Regions from separate parts of the Pullulanibacillus sp. KACC 23026 genome, predicted to be linked through region 2. Evidence: riboswitches for the same ligand, from Rfam matches in the RefSeq annotation. Region 2 holds a riboswitch; each other region holds the start of a gene.
The links. Region 2 has a riboswitch for S-adenosylmethionine ahead of PU629_RS19095 (methionine ABC transporter ATP-binding protein). Riboswitches for the same ligand answer to the same signal wherever they lie in the genome.
Positions count from the first base shown of each region.

Region 1: it holds a riboswitch for S-adenosylmethionine, as region 2 does, so the genes downstream of both, PU629_RS05185 (homoserine dehydrogenase) here and PU629_RS19095 (methionine ABC transporter ATP-binding protein) in region 2, are expected to answer to the same signal.
Region 3: it holds a riboswitch for S-adenosylmethionine, as region 2 does, so the genes downstream of both, PU629_RS01155 (trans-sulfuration enzyme family protein) here and PU629_RS19095 (methionine ABC transporter ATP-binding protein) in region 2, are expected to answer to the same signal.

Region 1 covers NZ_CP119107.1:1,187,077-1,191,277, forward strand. The annotation lists gene PU629_RS05175 (anti-sigma factor domain-containing protein) at 1-600, shown strand, start outside; gene PU629_RS05180 (hypothetical protein) at 741-1,094, shown strand; SAM riboswitch class I at 1,293-1,401, shown strand; gene PU629_RS05185 (homoserine dehydrogenase) at 1,588-2,619, shown strand; gene PU629_RS22550 (YuzK family famiily protein) at 2,889-3,032, shown strand; gene PU629_RS05190 (hypothetical protein) at 3,937-4,137, opposite strand.
Region 2 covers NZ_CP119107.1:4,121,934-4,126,134, reverse strand. The annotation lists gene PU629_RS19110 (glycoside hydrolase family 13 protein) at 1-863, shown strand, start outside; gene PU629_RS19105 (hypothetical protein) at 1,009-1,173, opposite strand; gene PU629_RS19100 (hypothetical protein) at 1,223-1,582, opposite strand; SAM riboswitch class I at 2,452-2,557, shown strand; gene PU629_RS19095 (methionine ABC transporter ATP-binding protein) at 2,641-3,678, shown strand; gene PU629_RS19090 (methionine ABC transporter permease) at 3,668-4,201, shown strand, end outside.
Region 3 covers NZ_CP119107.1:242,636-246,836, forward strand. The annotation lists gene cobA (uroporphyrinogen-III C-methyltransferase) at 1-394, shown strand, start outside; gene PU629_RS01140 (sirohydrochlorin chelatase) at 396-1,148, shown strand; gene PU629_RS01145 (precorrin-2 dehydrogenase/sirohydrochlorin ferrochelatase family protein) at 1,145-1,768, shown strand; gene PU629_RS01150 (hypothetical protein) at 1,832-1,978, shown strand; SAM riboswitch class I at 2,119-2,231, shown strand; gene PU629_RS01155 (trans-sulfuration enzyme family protein) at 2,390-3,547, shown strand; gene PU629_RS01160 (aminotransferase class I/II-fold pyridoxal phosphate-dependent enzyme) at 3,544-4,201, shown strand, end outside.

The DNA.
Region 1 (4,201 bases), 1.9 Mb from region 2:
AAAACAGCCGCTAAGGAAGGCATGACGGCTGGTAAATTCATCTTATATAAAAAAGTGAATAAGGTAGATCCAACTGTTACGGTCAAAAAAGCTAAAACGATGTCTGTGAAGGATTTATATACTTATACGCATGAGTCAACTAAGAAAACCACGCCGAAACAGGTGCCTTCTCCCCAAGGACAGGACAACCGAGTGATTTCTCCAGCGAATAAAGGACAACTCAAAAAGCAGACGAATGATCTAACAAAAGCCCCGTCACTGTCTTCACCGCGAGCATTGAAGAAGGGAAATGGAAAAGCGGGTGCTTCAGAGGCTAAAGGAAAAGGGGGAGAGAACAACGCTCAGAACAAAAATAAGACTAAGAATAAAGTCTCTCCTCAACCCCCTTCTCCAAAAGCAAATAAGCCTTCAAAAAAAAATGAGAAAAATAAAGCCGTTCATCCCCCCATTAAAAAGGATGAAGTCTTCAAGAATAGCTTTAAAAAAAATGATCGGAATAGCAAAAACAGAACACCAAAACAGCCGGTTCATAGGACAAATCTCCATCATCATTTTAACAAAGAGATGCATGGACCCCAATTTATGAAAACGTATAGGTGAAAAAGGATTCGAATAGTCATGATGTTGGATAGACGTATCATTCAAAGTCTGTCACAATAAAATGAAAAGACCATGCAAACTATTTGTGAGAACATTAATCGCTGATCTGCAGGCCTAATAAAGAGTTGGGGGATTTGTCAATGATTATGGAAGAGGTACAACAGTTTATCGAGGCTTTGGAAGGGAAGACATCGTTATATCCGTTGTATGCTAAGAAATCTCTTACGATAGAATTTGTGGTTCAACAAAATCGAATCTGGATGGTTATTTCAAACAAGAGGCACGAGATTTTAAAAGAAGAACCTTCAGCCAAAGCATCAATTGTGGTCACCGCTCAAAATGAGGCGAGTTTAGAGAAAATATTAAGAGGCGAACAGCCCCTTTTGCAATTATGTTCCGAAGGCGTTGTTCAAGTTGAAGGGGCGTTTAATGATCAATTAACCCTTGAATCCATTCTGATACTTGGAAGCAGTCATTCTTATCTCGTTGTCTAATGTTAGGAAGGAATCGGCCATGATGATTTTCAAAAATAAGCCTTTTCTCCCCGGAAAATTGTCTTGCTCCCTAATGATTCCTTCAACCAAATCGAGCACCTAAAATTATCACTTAAGTCTGTTATCAGACTGTTGACAAAAATTATAAGATGTTGTTAATATTATAAATAATAATTAATTTACAATTTCATAGTGTGTTTCTTATCCAGAGAGGTGGAGGGACTGGCCCGATGAAACCCGGCAACCTCCGATCAAGTTGATCGGAAAAGGTGCCAATTCCTGCAAGCATACGCTTGAGCGATAAGGATTTATAACTATTATAAACCCCTGTCGACCCAGGGGTTTTATTAGTGTCTGTTAGTATTAAATGAGTTTAAAGAAAAAGGATCGCCCAATTTCACTCTGAAATTTAATATAACATTCCAATATGGACCCTTATTTCAAATAAAACATGATAGAACTTGCAGTGTTTAGTATGAGAAGGGATGGTTATATGGCAATTAATATTTGTCTTTTAGGATTCGGTACGGTCGGCTCTAGCGTCTACAACCTGATTCAAACTCGAAAAGAGGCGCTTCGTGAATTACTTGGCGATGACTTATCGATTACCCATTTAGTCATTAAGGACACAGGGCAAAAACGAGATATTGATGAATCGGTCCAACTGTCTATTGATTTTTTATCAGCGATCAAGTCAGGGACCATTGATCTTGTTATTGAAGCCATCGTAGGGGTGGAGCCCGCATTTACATATATTAAGAGCGCTTTAGAACACGGAATTCCAGTTATAACAGCAAATAAGGAGATGTTTGCCGAAAGAGGCGTCGTCTTAAGGCAGCTGGCAAAGGAAAATCAGACCGTGATTGGTTATGAAGCAACCGTTGCAGGTGGAATCCCAATTATTAGAACTATCACGGATTTGTTGCATGTGAACAAAGTATCGCGAATTGAAGGGATCTTAAACGGAACATCCAATTTTATCTTGACGGATATGCGCAGTCATCTGCATTCCTTTAAAAAATCATTGAAAGCCGCTCAGGACCTTGGTTATGCAGAGGCGGACCCCACAAGCGATATAAAGGGGTATGATGCTTTTTATAAATTGATGATTCTTTGCCAGGATGTTTTTGGGAAGCAGCCAAATCGGGAAGAGGTCACGCGAATCGGCATTGAGGGCCTGACAAGTGAGGACTTGCACGAAGCGGCAAAAAAGGGCGGGCGTATGAAGCTAGTAGCTGAGGCTTTTATCGATGACTCAGGACGGATTCACGCCTCCATTACACCCAAATTTATCGATAAAAGTCATCCTTTGTACGGTGTTGAAGGTGTTGAGAATGCGGTGACCGTCCACACAGATTTGTTAGGGGCGTTAACTTTAAAAGGACCAGGTGCAGGAGGCATGCCGACTGCAAGTGCGATTCTTGAAGATATTACGCGCATTAGCTTACAAATGCCTTTGAAATCTAAACGCCTTCAAAAGATTAAGCAAGTCCAACAGGCCGCCGAGGCGGAGGTTTCTCTGTAGCCACTGATAGTTCTGGAACCTTCCGAGCACACGTTTAGGCTTACGGCCGGCCCGTTTTGTGAATCATGCCTTAAAAGCTAGGAATAGGGAGCAATTGTATTCAATCTCTCTATATTTAATGGTCATCCCATGTGAGCATTGTCAGAATGATCATACCCTTTCAAATCAGAATTGTTACCCGTAAGATCGGGGTGCTAAAATGGTTATGGTTAAACAAATGAAAGGGATGATTCATTATTAACACCATTCACGTGACCTACACGAATGAAATGGAAAAAGCCTTGTATCAAACCCACGGTATTAATTATTCGGAGTATGAACGGAGTCTTGAAAAACGGCTTGAGGTTGAAAGAGCTCGAGAAGAAGAGTATTTAAAGAGTAAGACCCTTGCTGTTCATCCAGCTTATAAATAGAAAAAATAGAGAAAAAGGCGTCATGTGGCGCTAAATACAAATTGGATGGCTTTTTAAGCCATCCAATTGATTTTTTTAAGGGGGGGTGGAGATGTAGTTATGTCACCACTCGCCTGGGTTGAGCCTCATACTGGCAGTCGTTACACTGTGGTTGATTAGGCGTAACGAGAATACGCTATCCTCCGTGAAATGGGCCAGAGTGCTGAAATAAAGGACTGACGTTATGCCTAATTCGGTTGAGCGTAACGAGGATTCGCTATCCGCCGCGAATCCGGCCGGAATGCCGAAATAAGGGACAGACGTTACGCCTATTTTGATTGAGCGTAACGAGAATACGCAATCCTCCGGGAATCGGGCTGAATTGCCGAAATAAAGAAATGCCGTTACGCCTATTTTGATTGAGCGTAACGAGAATACGCAATCCTCCGGGAATCGGGCCGGAATGCCGAAATAAAGAAATGCCGTTACGCCTATTTTGATTGAGCGTAACGAGGATACACTATCCTCCAGGAATCGGGCTGAATTGCCGAAATAAAGAAATGCCGTTACGCCTATTTCGTTTGAGCGTAACGAGGATACACTATCCTCCAGGAATCGGGCTGAATTGCCGAAATAAAGAAATGCCGTTACGCCTATTTCGTTTGAGCGTAACGAGGATTCGCTATCCGCCGCGAATCGGGTCGGAATGCCGAAATAACGGATTGCCGTTACGCCTATTTTGATTGAGCGTAACGAGGATACACAATCCCCCGTGAAATGGGCCGGAATGCCGAAATAAAGAAATGCCGTTACGCCTATTTTGATTGAGCGTAACGAGAATACGCTATCCGCCTCGAAATGGGACGGAATGCCGAAATAAGGGACTGAGGTTACGCCTATTTCAGTTGAGCGTAACGAGACTACGCTATCCCGTCGCTAATCGGGCTGGGATGCCGAAATAACGGATTGACGTTACGCCTATTTCGATTGAGCGTAACGAGACTACGCTATCCGCCTCGAAATGGGACGGAATGCCGAAATAAGGGACTGAGGTTACGCCTATTTGGGTTGAGCGTAACGAGAATACGCTATCCGCCACCGAATAGGAGATTAGGCGAATGGCCATCAATCCTAGCCATCTAATTGGACTTGTTCTGAGTGGCGGAATTCGTTGAAATAGCGGAAAATGG
Region 2 (4,201 bases):
ATGGACTCCTTTACGTAGGGGAAGATCGTCATGAACTTCATACTTTATTTCATTTCGAGGTGGCAGACGATATGCCAACTTGGGACATGCAACGCTTTAAGGACATTCAAAAGCGCTGGTATGAAGGGTTAAAAGGGAAAGGGACGAACTCCCAGTTTTTGAACAATCATGATCATACAAGACAGGTGACACGCTATGGAAATGACCAAGCCTATCGCAAGGAGTCAGCCAAGCTATTCGCGACAATGATTCATACACTTCCAGGCATTCCTTATATTTATCAAGGTGAAGAAATAGGAATGACGGGTGTTCGTTTCAACTCCATTGAAGATTACCAAGATATTGCCATGAAGAATAAATACAAAGAAGAAGTGGACAAAGGAAGAGACCCAAACGAAGTGCTGGATAGCTTAATTTTGTTAAGCCGAGACAACTCTCGCACTCCCATCCAATGGGATGATTCAGCCAATGCCGGATTTACGACCGGTCAACCATGGATTAAGGTAAATCCAAACTATAAAGAGATAAATGTAAAAGAGTCATTAGAAGATCCAGATTCTGTCTTTTATTACTATAAACGTCTCATAAAAATGAGAAAAGAGAATCCGGTCATGGTATATGGCGATTATAACGACCTGTCAGTGGGAGATGAGCATCTCTACGTGTATACTCGCAAATGGGAGGATTCGCTGTGGTTGATCATTCTTAATCATTCGGATCACTCCACAGTTTTTAAATTGGATTCGGTTCTCGACGAAACCAACAAGCAGCTTAAATTAGCAAATTACTCTGATGTCACCGAAAAAGAAAGTATTCAATTTACCACCCTTCGCCCTCATGAAGCCAGGATTTATCAATTATAGGAATAAATAAGTTTGAGGAAAGGTATCCTTTCATAAAATAGTATTCCAGACGCTAAGGTTTAAGCATTTGGTTTCATCTAATTAGTTGGATAATCACTGAATAAGTTTATATATCGACTTAAAAAGCATGAGCGGCTATTGCTGCTCATGCTTCATGACTAAGTCGAGTCTCCTGAAGATACAACGCCAGTTCCATTTCAGCTGCCCCTAAATGATCAATAGCTCTGTCAACGTGTCCTGGCTCCGCATAGTTGAAATCTTGTTGAGCAAGTTCTAAACGTTGCACCAACAAGTGGAGCTGCTCATCCATAAGATGACCTCCTATAGGATATTCCGTAAGAAACATCGACTCAGCAGTATTAGTCTCCGTGTTTTAATATAGAATTATGAATGTGGAAACATATATTTTCAACCCCCATAATTTGCCCTGGTAGAAAACCCGAGAAGGTTGGGTGGAAATCTAGAAGGTCGATGGGAAATCCGAGAAGGTTTGCCAAAAATCTAAGAAGGTCAGCCAAAGATCCAAGAAGGTCGGCTAAAAATGCTAGAAGGTCAGCCAAAGATCCAAGAAGGTCGAACAAAAATCCGAGAACATCCGCGAAACATCCAAGAAGGTCAATGTGCCCACTTTCAAATTGAGAAAGAGCCGAGAAGGTCGGCAAAAAATCTAAGAAGGTCGACCAAACATGCCAGAAGGTCAGCCAAAAATCTGAGAACATCCCCAAAAAATCCAAGAAGGTCAATGTGCCCACATTCAAATTGAGAAAGATCCGAGAAGGTCGGCAAAAAATCTAAGAAGGTCGACCAAACATGCCAGAAGGTCAGCCAAAAATCTGAGAACATCCCCAAAAAATCCAAGAAGGTCAATGTGCCCACATTCAAATTGAGAAAGAGCCGAGAAGGTCGGCAAAAAATCTAAGAAGGTCGACCAAACATGCCAGAAGGTCAGCCAAAAATCTGAGAACATCCCCAAAAAATCCAAGAAGGTCAATGTGCCCACATTCAAATTGAGAAAGATCCGAGAAGGTTGGCGAAAAATCTAAGAAGGTCGACCAAACATGCCAGAAGGTCGGCCAAAAATCCGAGAACATCCCCAAAAAATCCAAGAAGGTCAATGTTGCCCACTTTCAATATGAGAAAGATCCGAGAAGGTTGGCGAAAAATCTAAGAAGGTCAGCCAAAGATCTGAGAAGGTCGAACAAAAATCCGAGAACATCCGCGAAACATCCAAGAAGGTCAATGTGCCCACATTCAAATTGAGAAAAATCCAAGAAGGTTTGCCAAAAATCTAAGAAGGTCGACCAAACATGCCAGAAGGTCAGCCAAAAATCCGAGAACATCCCCAAAAAAACCAAGAAGGCCAATGTTTCTCACTATCAATTTGAGAAAGATCCTAGAACCTCCTCCAAAGTCCCAGAAACCATCCGAAAATACCACAAGCTCAGCCAAACTCAAAAAAATATTTCATTGCTATTAAAGGAATGATAGCGCTGTCGGTTTGCTTTCTCTCATTTTTCTGATTGACACTCTGGGGTATATCTTTTAATATTGAGAATGTTCGATTCGAACTATTGATAATTTCATATAACACTTATCCAGAGAGACTGAGGGACAGGCCCGATGACGTCCAGCAACCTTCCAAAGGGAAAGGTGCTACTTCCTGCAGAATTATTTTTCATTCTGAAAGATAAGGTACGATACATGTAAACCTCTTTCATTTTGAATGAAAGAGGTTTTTTGATGTGAAAAATAGGTTGAGAGATAGGAGGTCAAACCGGTGCTCATTCTTAAAGATGTACACAAAGTTTACGGTAAAAGTAAATCGAAGACGGTCACTGCTTTAAAAGGCATTAATCTTGAAGTCAAGAAAGGCGAGATCTTTGGCGTCATTGGATTCAGTGGGGCGGGTAAAAGTACTTTGATTCGCTGTGTGAATCTTCTTGAACGTCCGACTTCTGGACAGGTTCTTATTGAAGGGGTGGACATTCAATCTCTATCGCCTAAAGAACTGAGAAAAGAGCGGAAAAAGATTGGGATGATTTTTCAGCAATTTAATTTGCTTCAAGCAAAAACCGTTTTCGGAAATGTGGCGATGCCGCTCGTGCTGGAGGGCAGACCCAAGAAGGAAATCGAAGCAAAGGTTATGGAGCTTTTATCGTTTGTTGGCTTAGAAGATAAAGCCCATCAGTATCCTGAACAGCTGTCTGGAGGACAAAAGCAACGGGTGGGAATTGCTCGTGCTTTGGCAACAGATCCCCATATTCTGTTGTGTGATGAGGCGACATCTGCTCTTGATCCTGATACGACAAGATCTGTTTTAGAACTATTAAAACGTGTGAGAGATGAATTGGGCATTACGATTTTAATGATCACTCATGAAATGAATGTCATCCGTGATACTTGTGATAAAGTGGCGGTCATTGAAGGTGGCGTGATCGTGGAGCAAGGCTCTGTCCTTGATGTCTTTTCTGATCCGCAAACTGATATTGCGAAAAATTTTGTGCGCACGGTATTGAATGATAGTATTCCAGATTCCATCAAACGGGGATTCATTGAAAACCAAACAAATGACCATTTTCTTTATCGCATTATCTTTAAAGGAAATTCAACGAGTGAACCGCTACTTTCAACCGTTGCTAAGAAATTTGACGTCCATGTCAGCGTCATTCATGGCATGGTAACCGAGCTCCAAGGAACCCCTTTTGGTAATTTAATTGTTGATTTTATTGGTAATGAAGATGAAGTCAAAAAGACGATTCAGTTTATCAAAAGCCAAGAGGTTAACATTAAGGAGGTTGATCTAAATGGCATTTGATTGGTCTTGGTTTTGGCCGGAATTGCTTCAGTCTGTCGAGCAAACACTCTACATGGTTGTCGTGGCATTTCTTATTTCTATCCTAATTGGAATTCCGCTTGGTGTGATTCTCGTCATCACAAGAGAAGAAGGTATCCTAGAGAATAAAGTGGTTTATACCATTTTAAATATAATTATTAATATTTTTAGATCCATTCCTTTTATTATTCTAGTGGTAGCAATCATTCCTTTTACACGTCTTATCGTTCATACTTCGATTGGGACAACTGCTGCGATTGTTCCACTGGTGCTGTTTACGGCGCCATACATTGGCCGACTTGTTGAGAACTCCTTGTTGGAAATTGATAAAGGGGTCATTGAGCTCGCGCAATCAATGGGGGCAACACCTTGGCAAATTATCTGGCGTTTTCTTTTACCAGAGGCGCTCGGTTCGATCATCCTTTCTTTGACAATTGCCTCGATCGGACTTATCGGAGCATCAGCCATGGCCGGTGCTGTCGGTGGCGGCGGTCTTGGGAACTTA
Region 3 (4,201 bases), 920 kb from region 2:
AGGGATACCGCTGACTCACCGAGAATACAGCGGTTCTGTTGCCTTTATAACCGGTCATGAAAAAGCCGGGGAAGTGGATGAAAGCAAGTGGAAAACCTTGGCTAATGGGATCGATACTTTGGCCATCTATATGGGGGTACGGGAGCTGCCCAAAATTGTAGCGAACTTGGTGAAGCATGGAAAAGCCGCTGCAACTCCGATCGCTCTAATTGAATGGGGAACGACATCCAAACAGCGAACGGTCACCGGCACGCTTGAAACCATTGTGAGGCAGGCGGCAGAAGCCAAGATACAAAACCCAACGATGATTGTTATAGGTGAGGTTGTATCTTTACGAGAACAAATTCAGTGGTTCGATTCTCTTCTTAACAAACGGGTTCAGGAGGTCCTGTAATATGCAAGCCGTTCTCTATATCAGTCATGGAACCCGGGTAAAGAGAGGGGTCGATCAGGCTGTCACTTTTATCCAGTCTTGTATCGAGCACGTTCCTGTCCAGATCCAAGAGATTTGCTTCCTCGAATTAGTCAATCCTTCTATTAAAAAGGGAATTGAGAGATGTATTAAGCGCGGGGCTACCGATATATTGATTCAGCCCGTGCTTCTTTTAGCGGCGGGACATGTCAAGCAAGATATTCCAAGAGAAATAGCCGCGATCAGCAAAGATTACCCTGAAATTCGCTTTCACTTTGGTGATCCATTTGGTTGTGATTCTAAGATTATTGATATTCTATCTGACCGAATCTATGAAAAAGGGACTCCAGTCTTGGGGAATTCTGCCGTTTTGCTTGTTGGAAGAGGAAGCTCAGATCCAGATATTCAGGAGGCGTTTAAGGACATTAGTCAGCGCCTATGGGAGAAAGAAGCGATGCCTGTCAGTACTTGTTTTCTAGCAGCTTGTGAGCCTCTCCTTGGCACAGGTCTGAAGAATGCCAAAACCTCTCCCTTTAAGCAAATCTTTGTGATTCCCTATCTCATGTTTACGGGTCTTTTAATGAGGGAGATGGAGGAGGCCATTGAGGCGCTTCAATCTCCTGACCAAACCTTTTATCTTTGCCGGCCTCTTGGTTCTCATAAGAATCTGAGAACAGTCTTGGTGGACCGGGTTATGGAAGGTTTAAATTTAGAAGAGGTTGAAGAAGTAGGATGAGCGGGTATCCAATTGTTTTAGATATTAAAGGGAGAACAGCCCTCATCATAGGCGGCGGCCAAGTGGCTTTTCGAAAGATGGAAAACTTAGTCAGAGGGGAAGCAAGAGTGACGGTCATCAGTCCAAATCTTCACCCTTCATTTAAGGGGTATCTGGAAAGAGGAGAGATGACCTGGATTAAGAGGGACTATGAGGAGGGGGATGAAGAGACCGCTTTTATTGTCATTGCGGCAACTGATGACAAGGCGTTAAATGCAATCATTGCGAAGCGTGTCTCAGATCATCAGCTTCTAAATGTGGTCAGTCAGCCGAGCCTCGGGAATTTTTCCTCACCTGCTCTTGTTACGAGAGGTAAACTGACGATTGCCATTGCTACAGAAGGGGCAAGTCCATTGCTTACCAAAAGAATCAAGCAAGAGCTGGAAGAACGCTTTGAACCGGAATTTGACAAGTATGTGGATTTCCTCGGTCAGTGCCGAGCTCTAATAAAGAACGACCAACTTAAGGAGCAGGAAAAACACCTTTTGCTCAGCGCCTTGCTTGAGCCCATCTATCACTCCGAGGGAGAGCAAAAAAAAGTTCTTGATGATTATGAAGGTTTTAAAGCTAACTATCTATAAGGGCGCAGACTTTTCGATTAATTAGAGGAGTCGGCCTTTTTTACGTTCAAAGAGTAATGCCCGTTGGTACTATCGCGCTTTCCTGTTATTTTAGCAGACGAGTACAAAGCAACGATTATTTTTAAGATTAACGGCTTATTAATGGTGGTTTTGGCTGTTCTATTAATCGCTTGTTCAAAGAGGTCAGACGGTATGATTAGTGTGGTTTAAACAAGAGGATGACCTGTTCGGTTAATCTTTTTTTAGTGATAAAGAATGGTTGACAGCACAGATGTTATCGGAGTAAAGTAATAATTATAATTCCCGTCTGAAAAAGGGGAGTTTGTCCTCTTTAAAAAATTTAATACCTTCTCTTATCAAGAGTAGGCTGAGGGACTGGCCCGATGACGCCCGGCAACCGAAAAAAGGATTTTCCTTTTTCACGGTGCTAACTCCAGCAGAAAATTTTTCTGACAGATGAGGAACTTAACTTCTAGTTTTTAAGATTAGGTCTTTCTCGGTTGGAGAAGGACCTTTTTATTATTTTTAGAGGGCTGAATCTTTGCTTTTGTTTAATCTAAATATTTTTAAAAATAAAAAGGTTTTTTCAATCATTATGCAACATTTGGAGGATGGATAGGGATGAAATTAGAGACAAAATTGGTTCAATCAGGGAATCGGAGGGATCCGCAGACTGGAGCTGTTGTTCTTCCAATCTATCATTCGACAACGTACTCGCATCCGGCTCTCGGGACAAGCACGGGTTTTGACTACTCGAGATTGGATAATCCAACCCGCCGAGCTTTAGAAGAAACCGTCGCTTCTTTAGAAGGGGGTGCGACAGGGCTCGCCTTTGCGTCAGGCATGGCAGCGATTGCTTGTATATGTCAGTTGTTCAAGCCTGGTGACCACATTATCTCAAGTGATGATCTTTATGGCGGTACTTATCGTTTGTTTGAACAGGTTGTTAAACCCTATGGAGTCGACTTTACGTTTGTAGATACAAGGGAACAGTCAGCAATTGCCGAAGCCATTCGCCCAGAGACGAAAGCGATTTTTATTGAGACTCCGAGTAATCCTACAATGAAGATTTGTGATATTCAGGCATGTGTGGCTCTAGCTAAAAAACACGGAATATTAGTTATAGTTGATAATACCTTTTTGACACCTTATTTTCAGCGCCCATTAGAGCTAGGTGCCGACCTGGTTATTCATTCGGGTACCAAATATCTTGGCGGCCATAATGATGTTCTAAGCGGGATCTTGGTCGCAAAGGATGAGGAATTAGGAAAAAGTCTTCAATTCTATCAAAATTCACAAGGGGCTGTTCTTGGTCCGCAAGACAGCTGGTTAATGCTTCGCGGTCTTAAGACGTTAGCGCTAAGAATGGAAGCACATGAGACGAATACAAGACGTGTTGCTGAATGGCTACAGGATCACCCCATTATTAAGAAGGTCTATTATCCGGGGCTAAAGGATCATCCAGGACGTGCCATTCAAGAGAAGCAATCAACGGGGTATGGCGGGATGATTTCCTTTGATGTGGAGAATGCGGAGCTTGTCCCTCACATTTTGAAAGAGTTAAAAGTCATCACCTTTGCCGAGAGTTTGGGTGGTGTTGAATCGCTCATGACGTATCCTGCTGTGCAAACACATGCGGATATTCCAAAAGAGATCCGTGATGCGATTGGCGTGACCGATACACTTCTCCGATTCTCAGTAGGGATCGAACATATTGAGGACATTTTATCTGACCTGGATCAAGCCTTTAATAAAGCGAAGGGGAGCGTGAAACGATGAAGTTTGAAACGTTAAACCTACATACGGGAGTTGAGGTTGATGGGCAAACGGGAGCGGCAAGTGTTCCTATTTACCAAGCCTCAACCTTTCATCAGTTTGACTGGGATCAACCTCCTGAATTTGATTATGCCCGATCTGGAAATCCAACGAGACAGGCGTTAGAAAAAATCATCGCTGAACTGGAGGGGGGAAAGGCTGGCTTTGCATTTGCATCGGGAATGGCCGCAATCACGAGTGTCTTTTTAACCCTTGAAGCGGGAAGTCATGTGGTGGCCTGCGAGGATATTTATGGGGGGGCATTCAGAGCCCTTTCGCAAATTTTTCCTAGACTAGGGATTACAACTACCTTTGTTGACCTTACCGATCTCTCTCAACTAGAGAAAGCGGTCCGTCCAGAGACGAAAGCGATTTATATTGAAACCCCTTCTAATCCACAGCTTCGGGTTATTGACTTAAAAGCAGTGGCTCAATTTGCCAAAGAAAAAGGTCTATTGTCCATTGTGGATAATACCTTTATGTCACCTTATTTGCAGAACCCCCATGCCCTTGGCTGGGATGTTGTGATTCACTCTGCAACCAAGTTTATTGGCGGCCATTCTGATGTTGTAGCAGGACTCGTGACCGTTAACTCAGAGGAACTGTCGCAAAAAGTGT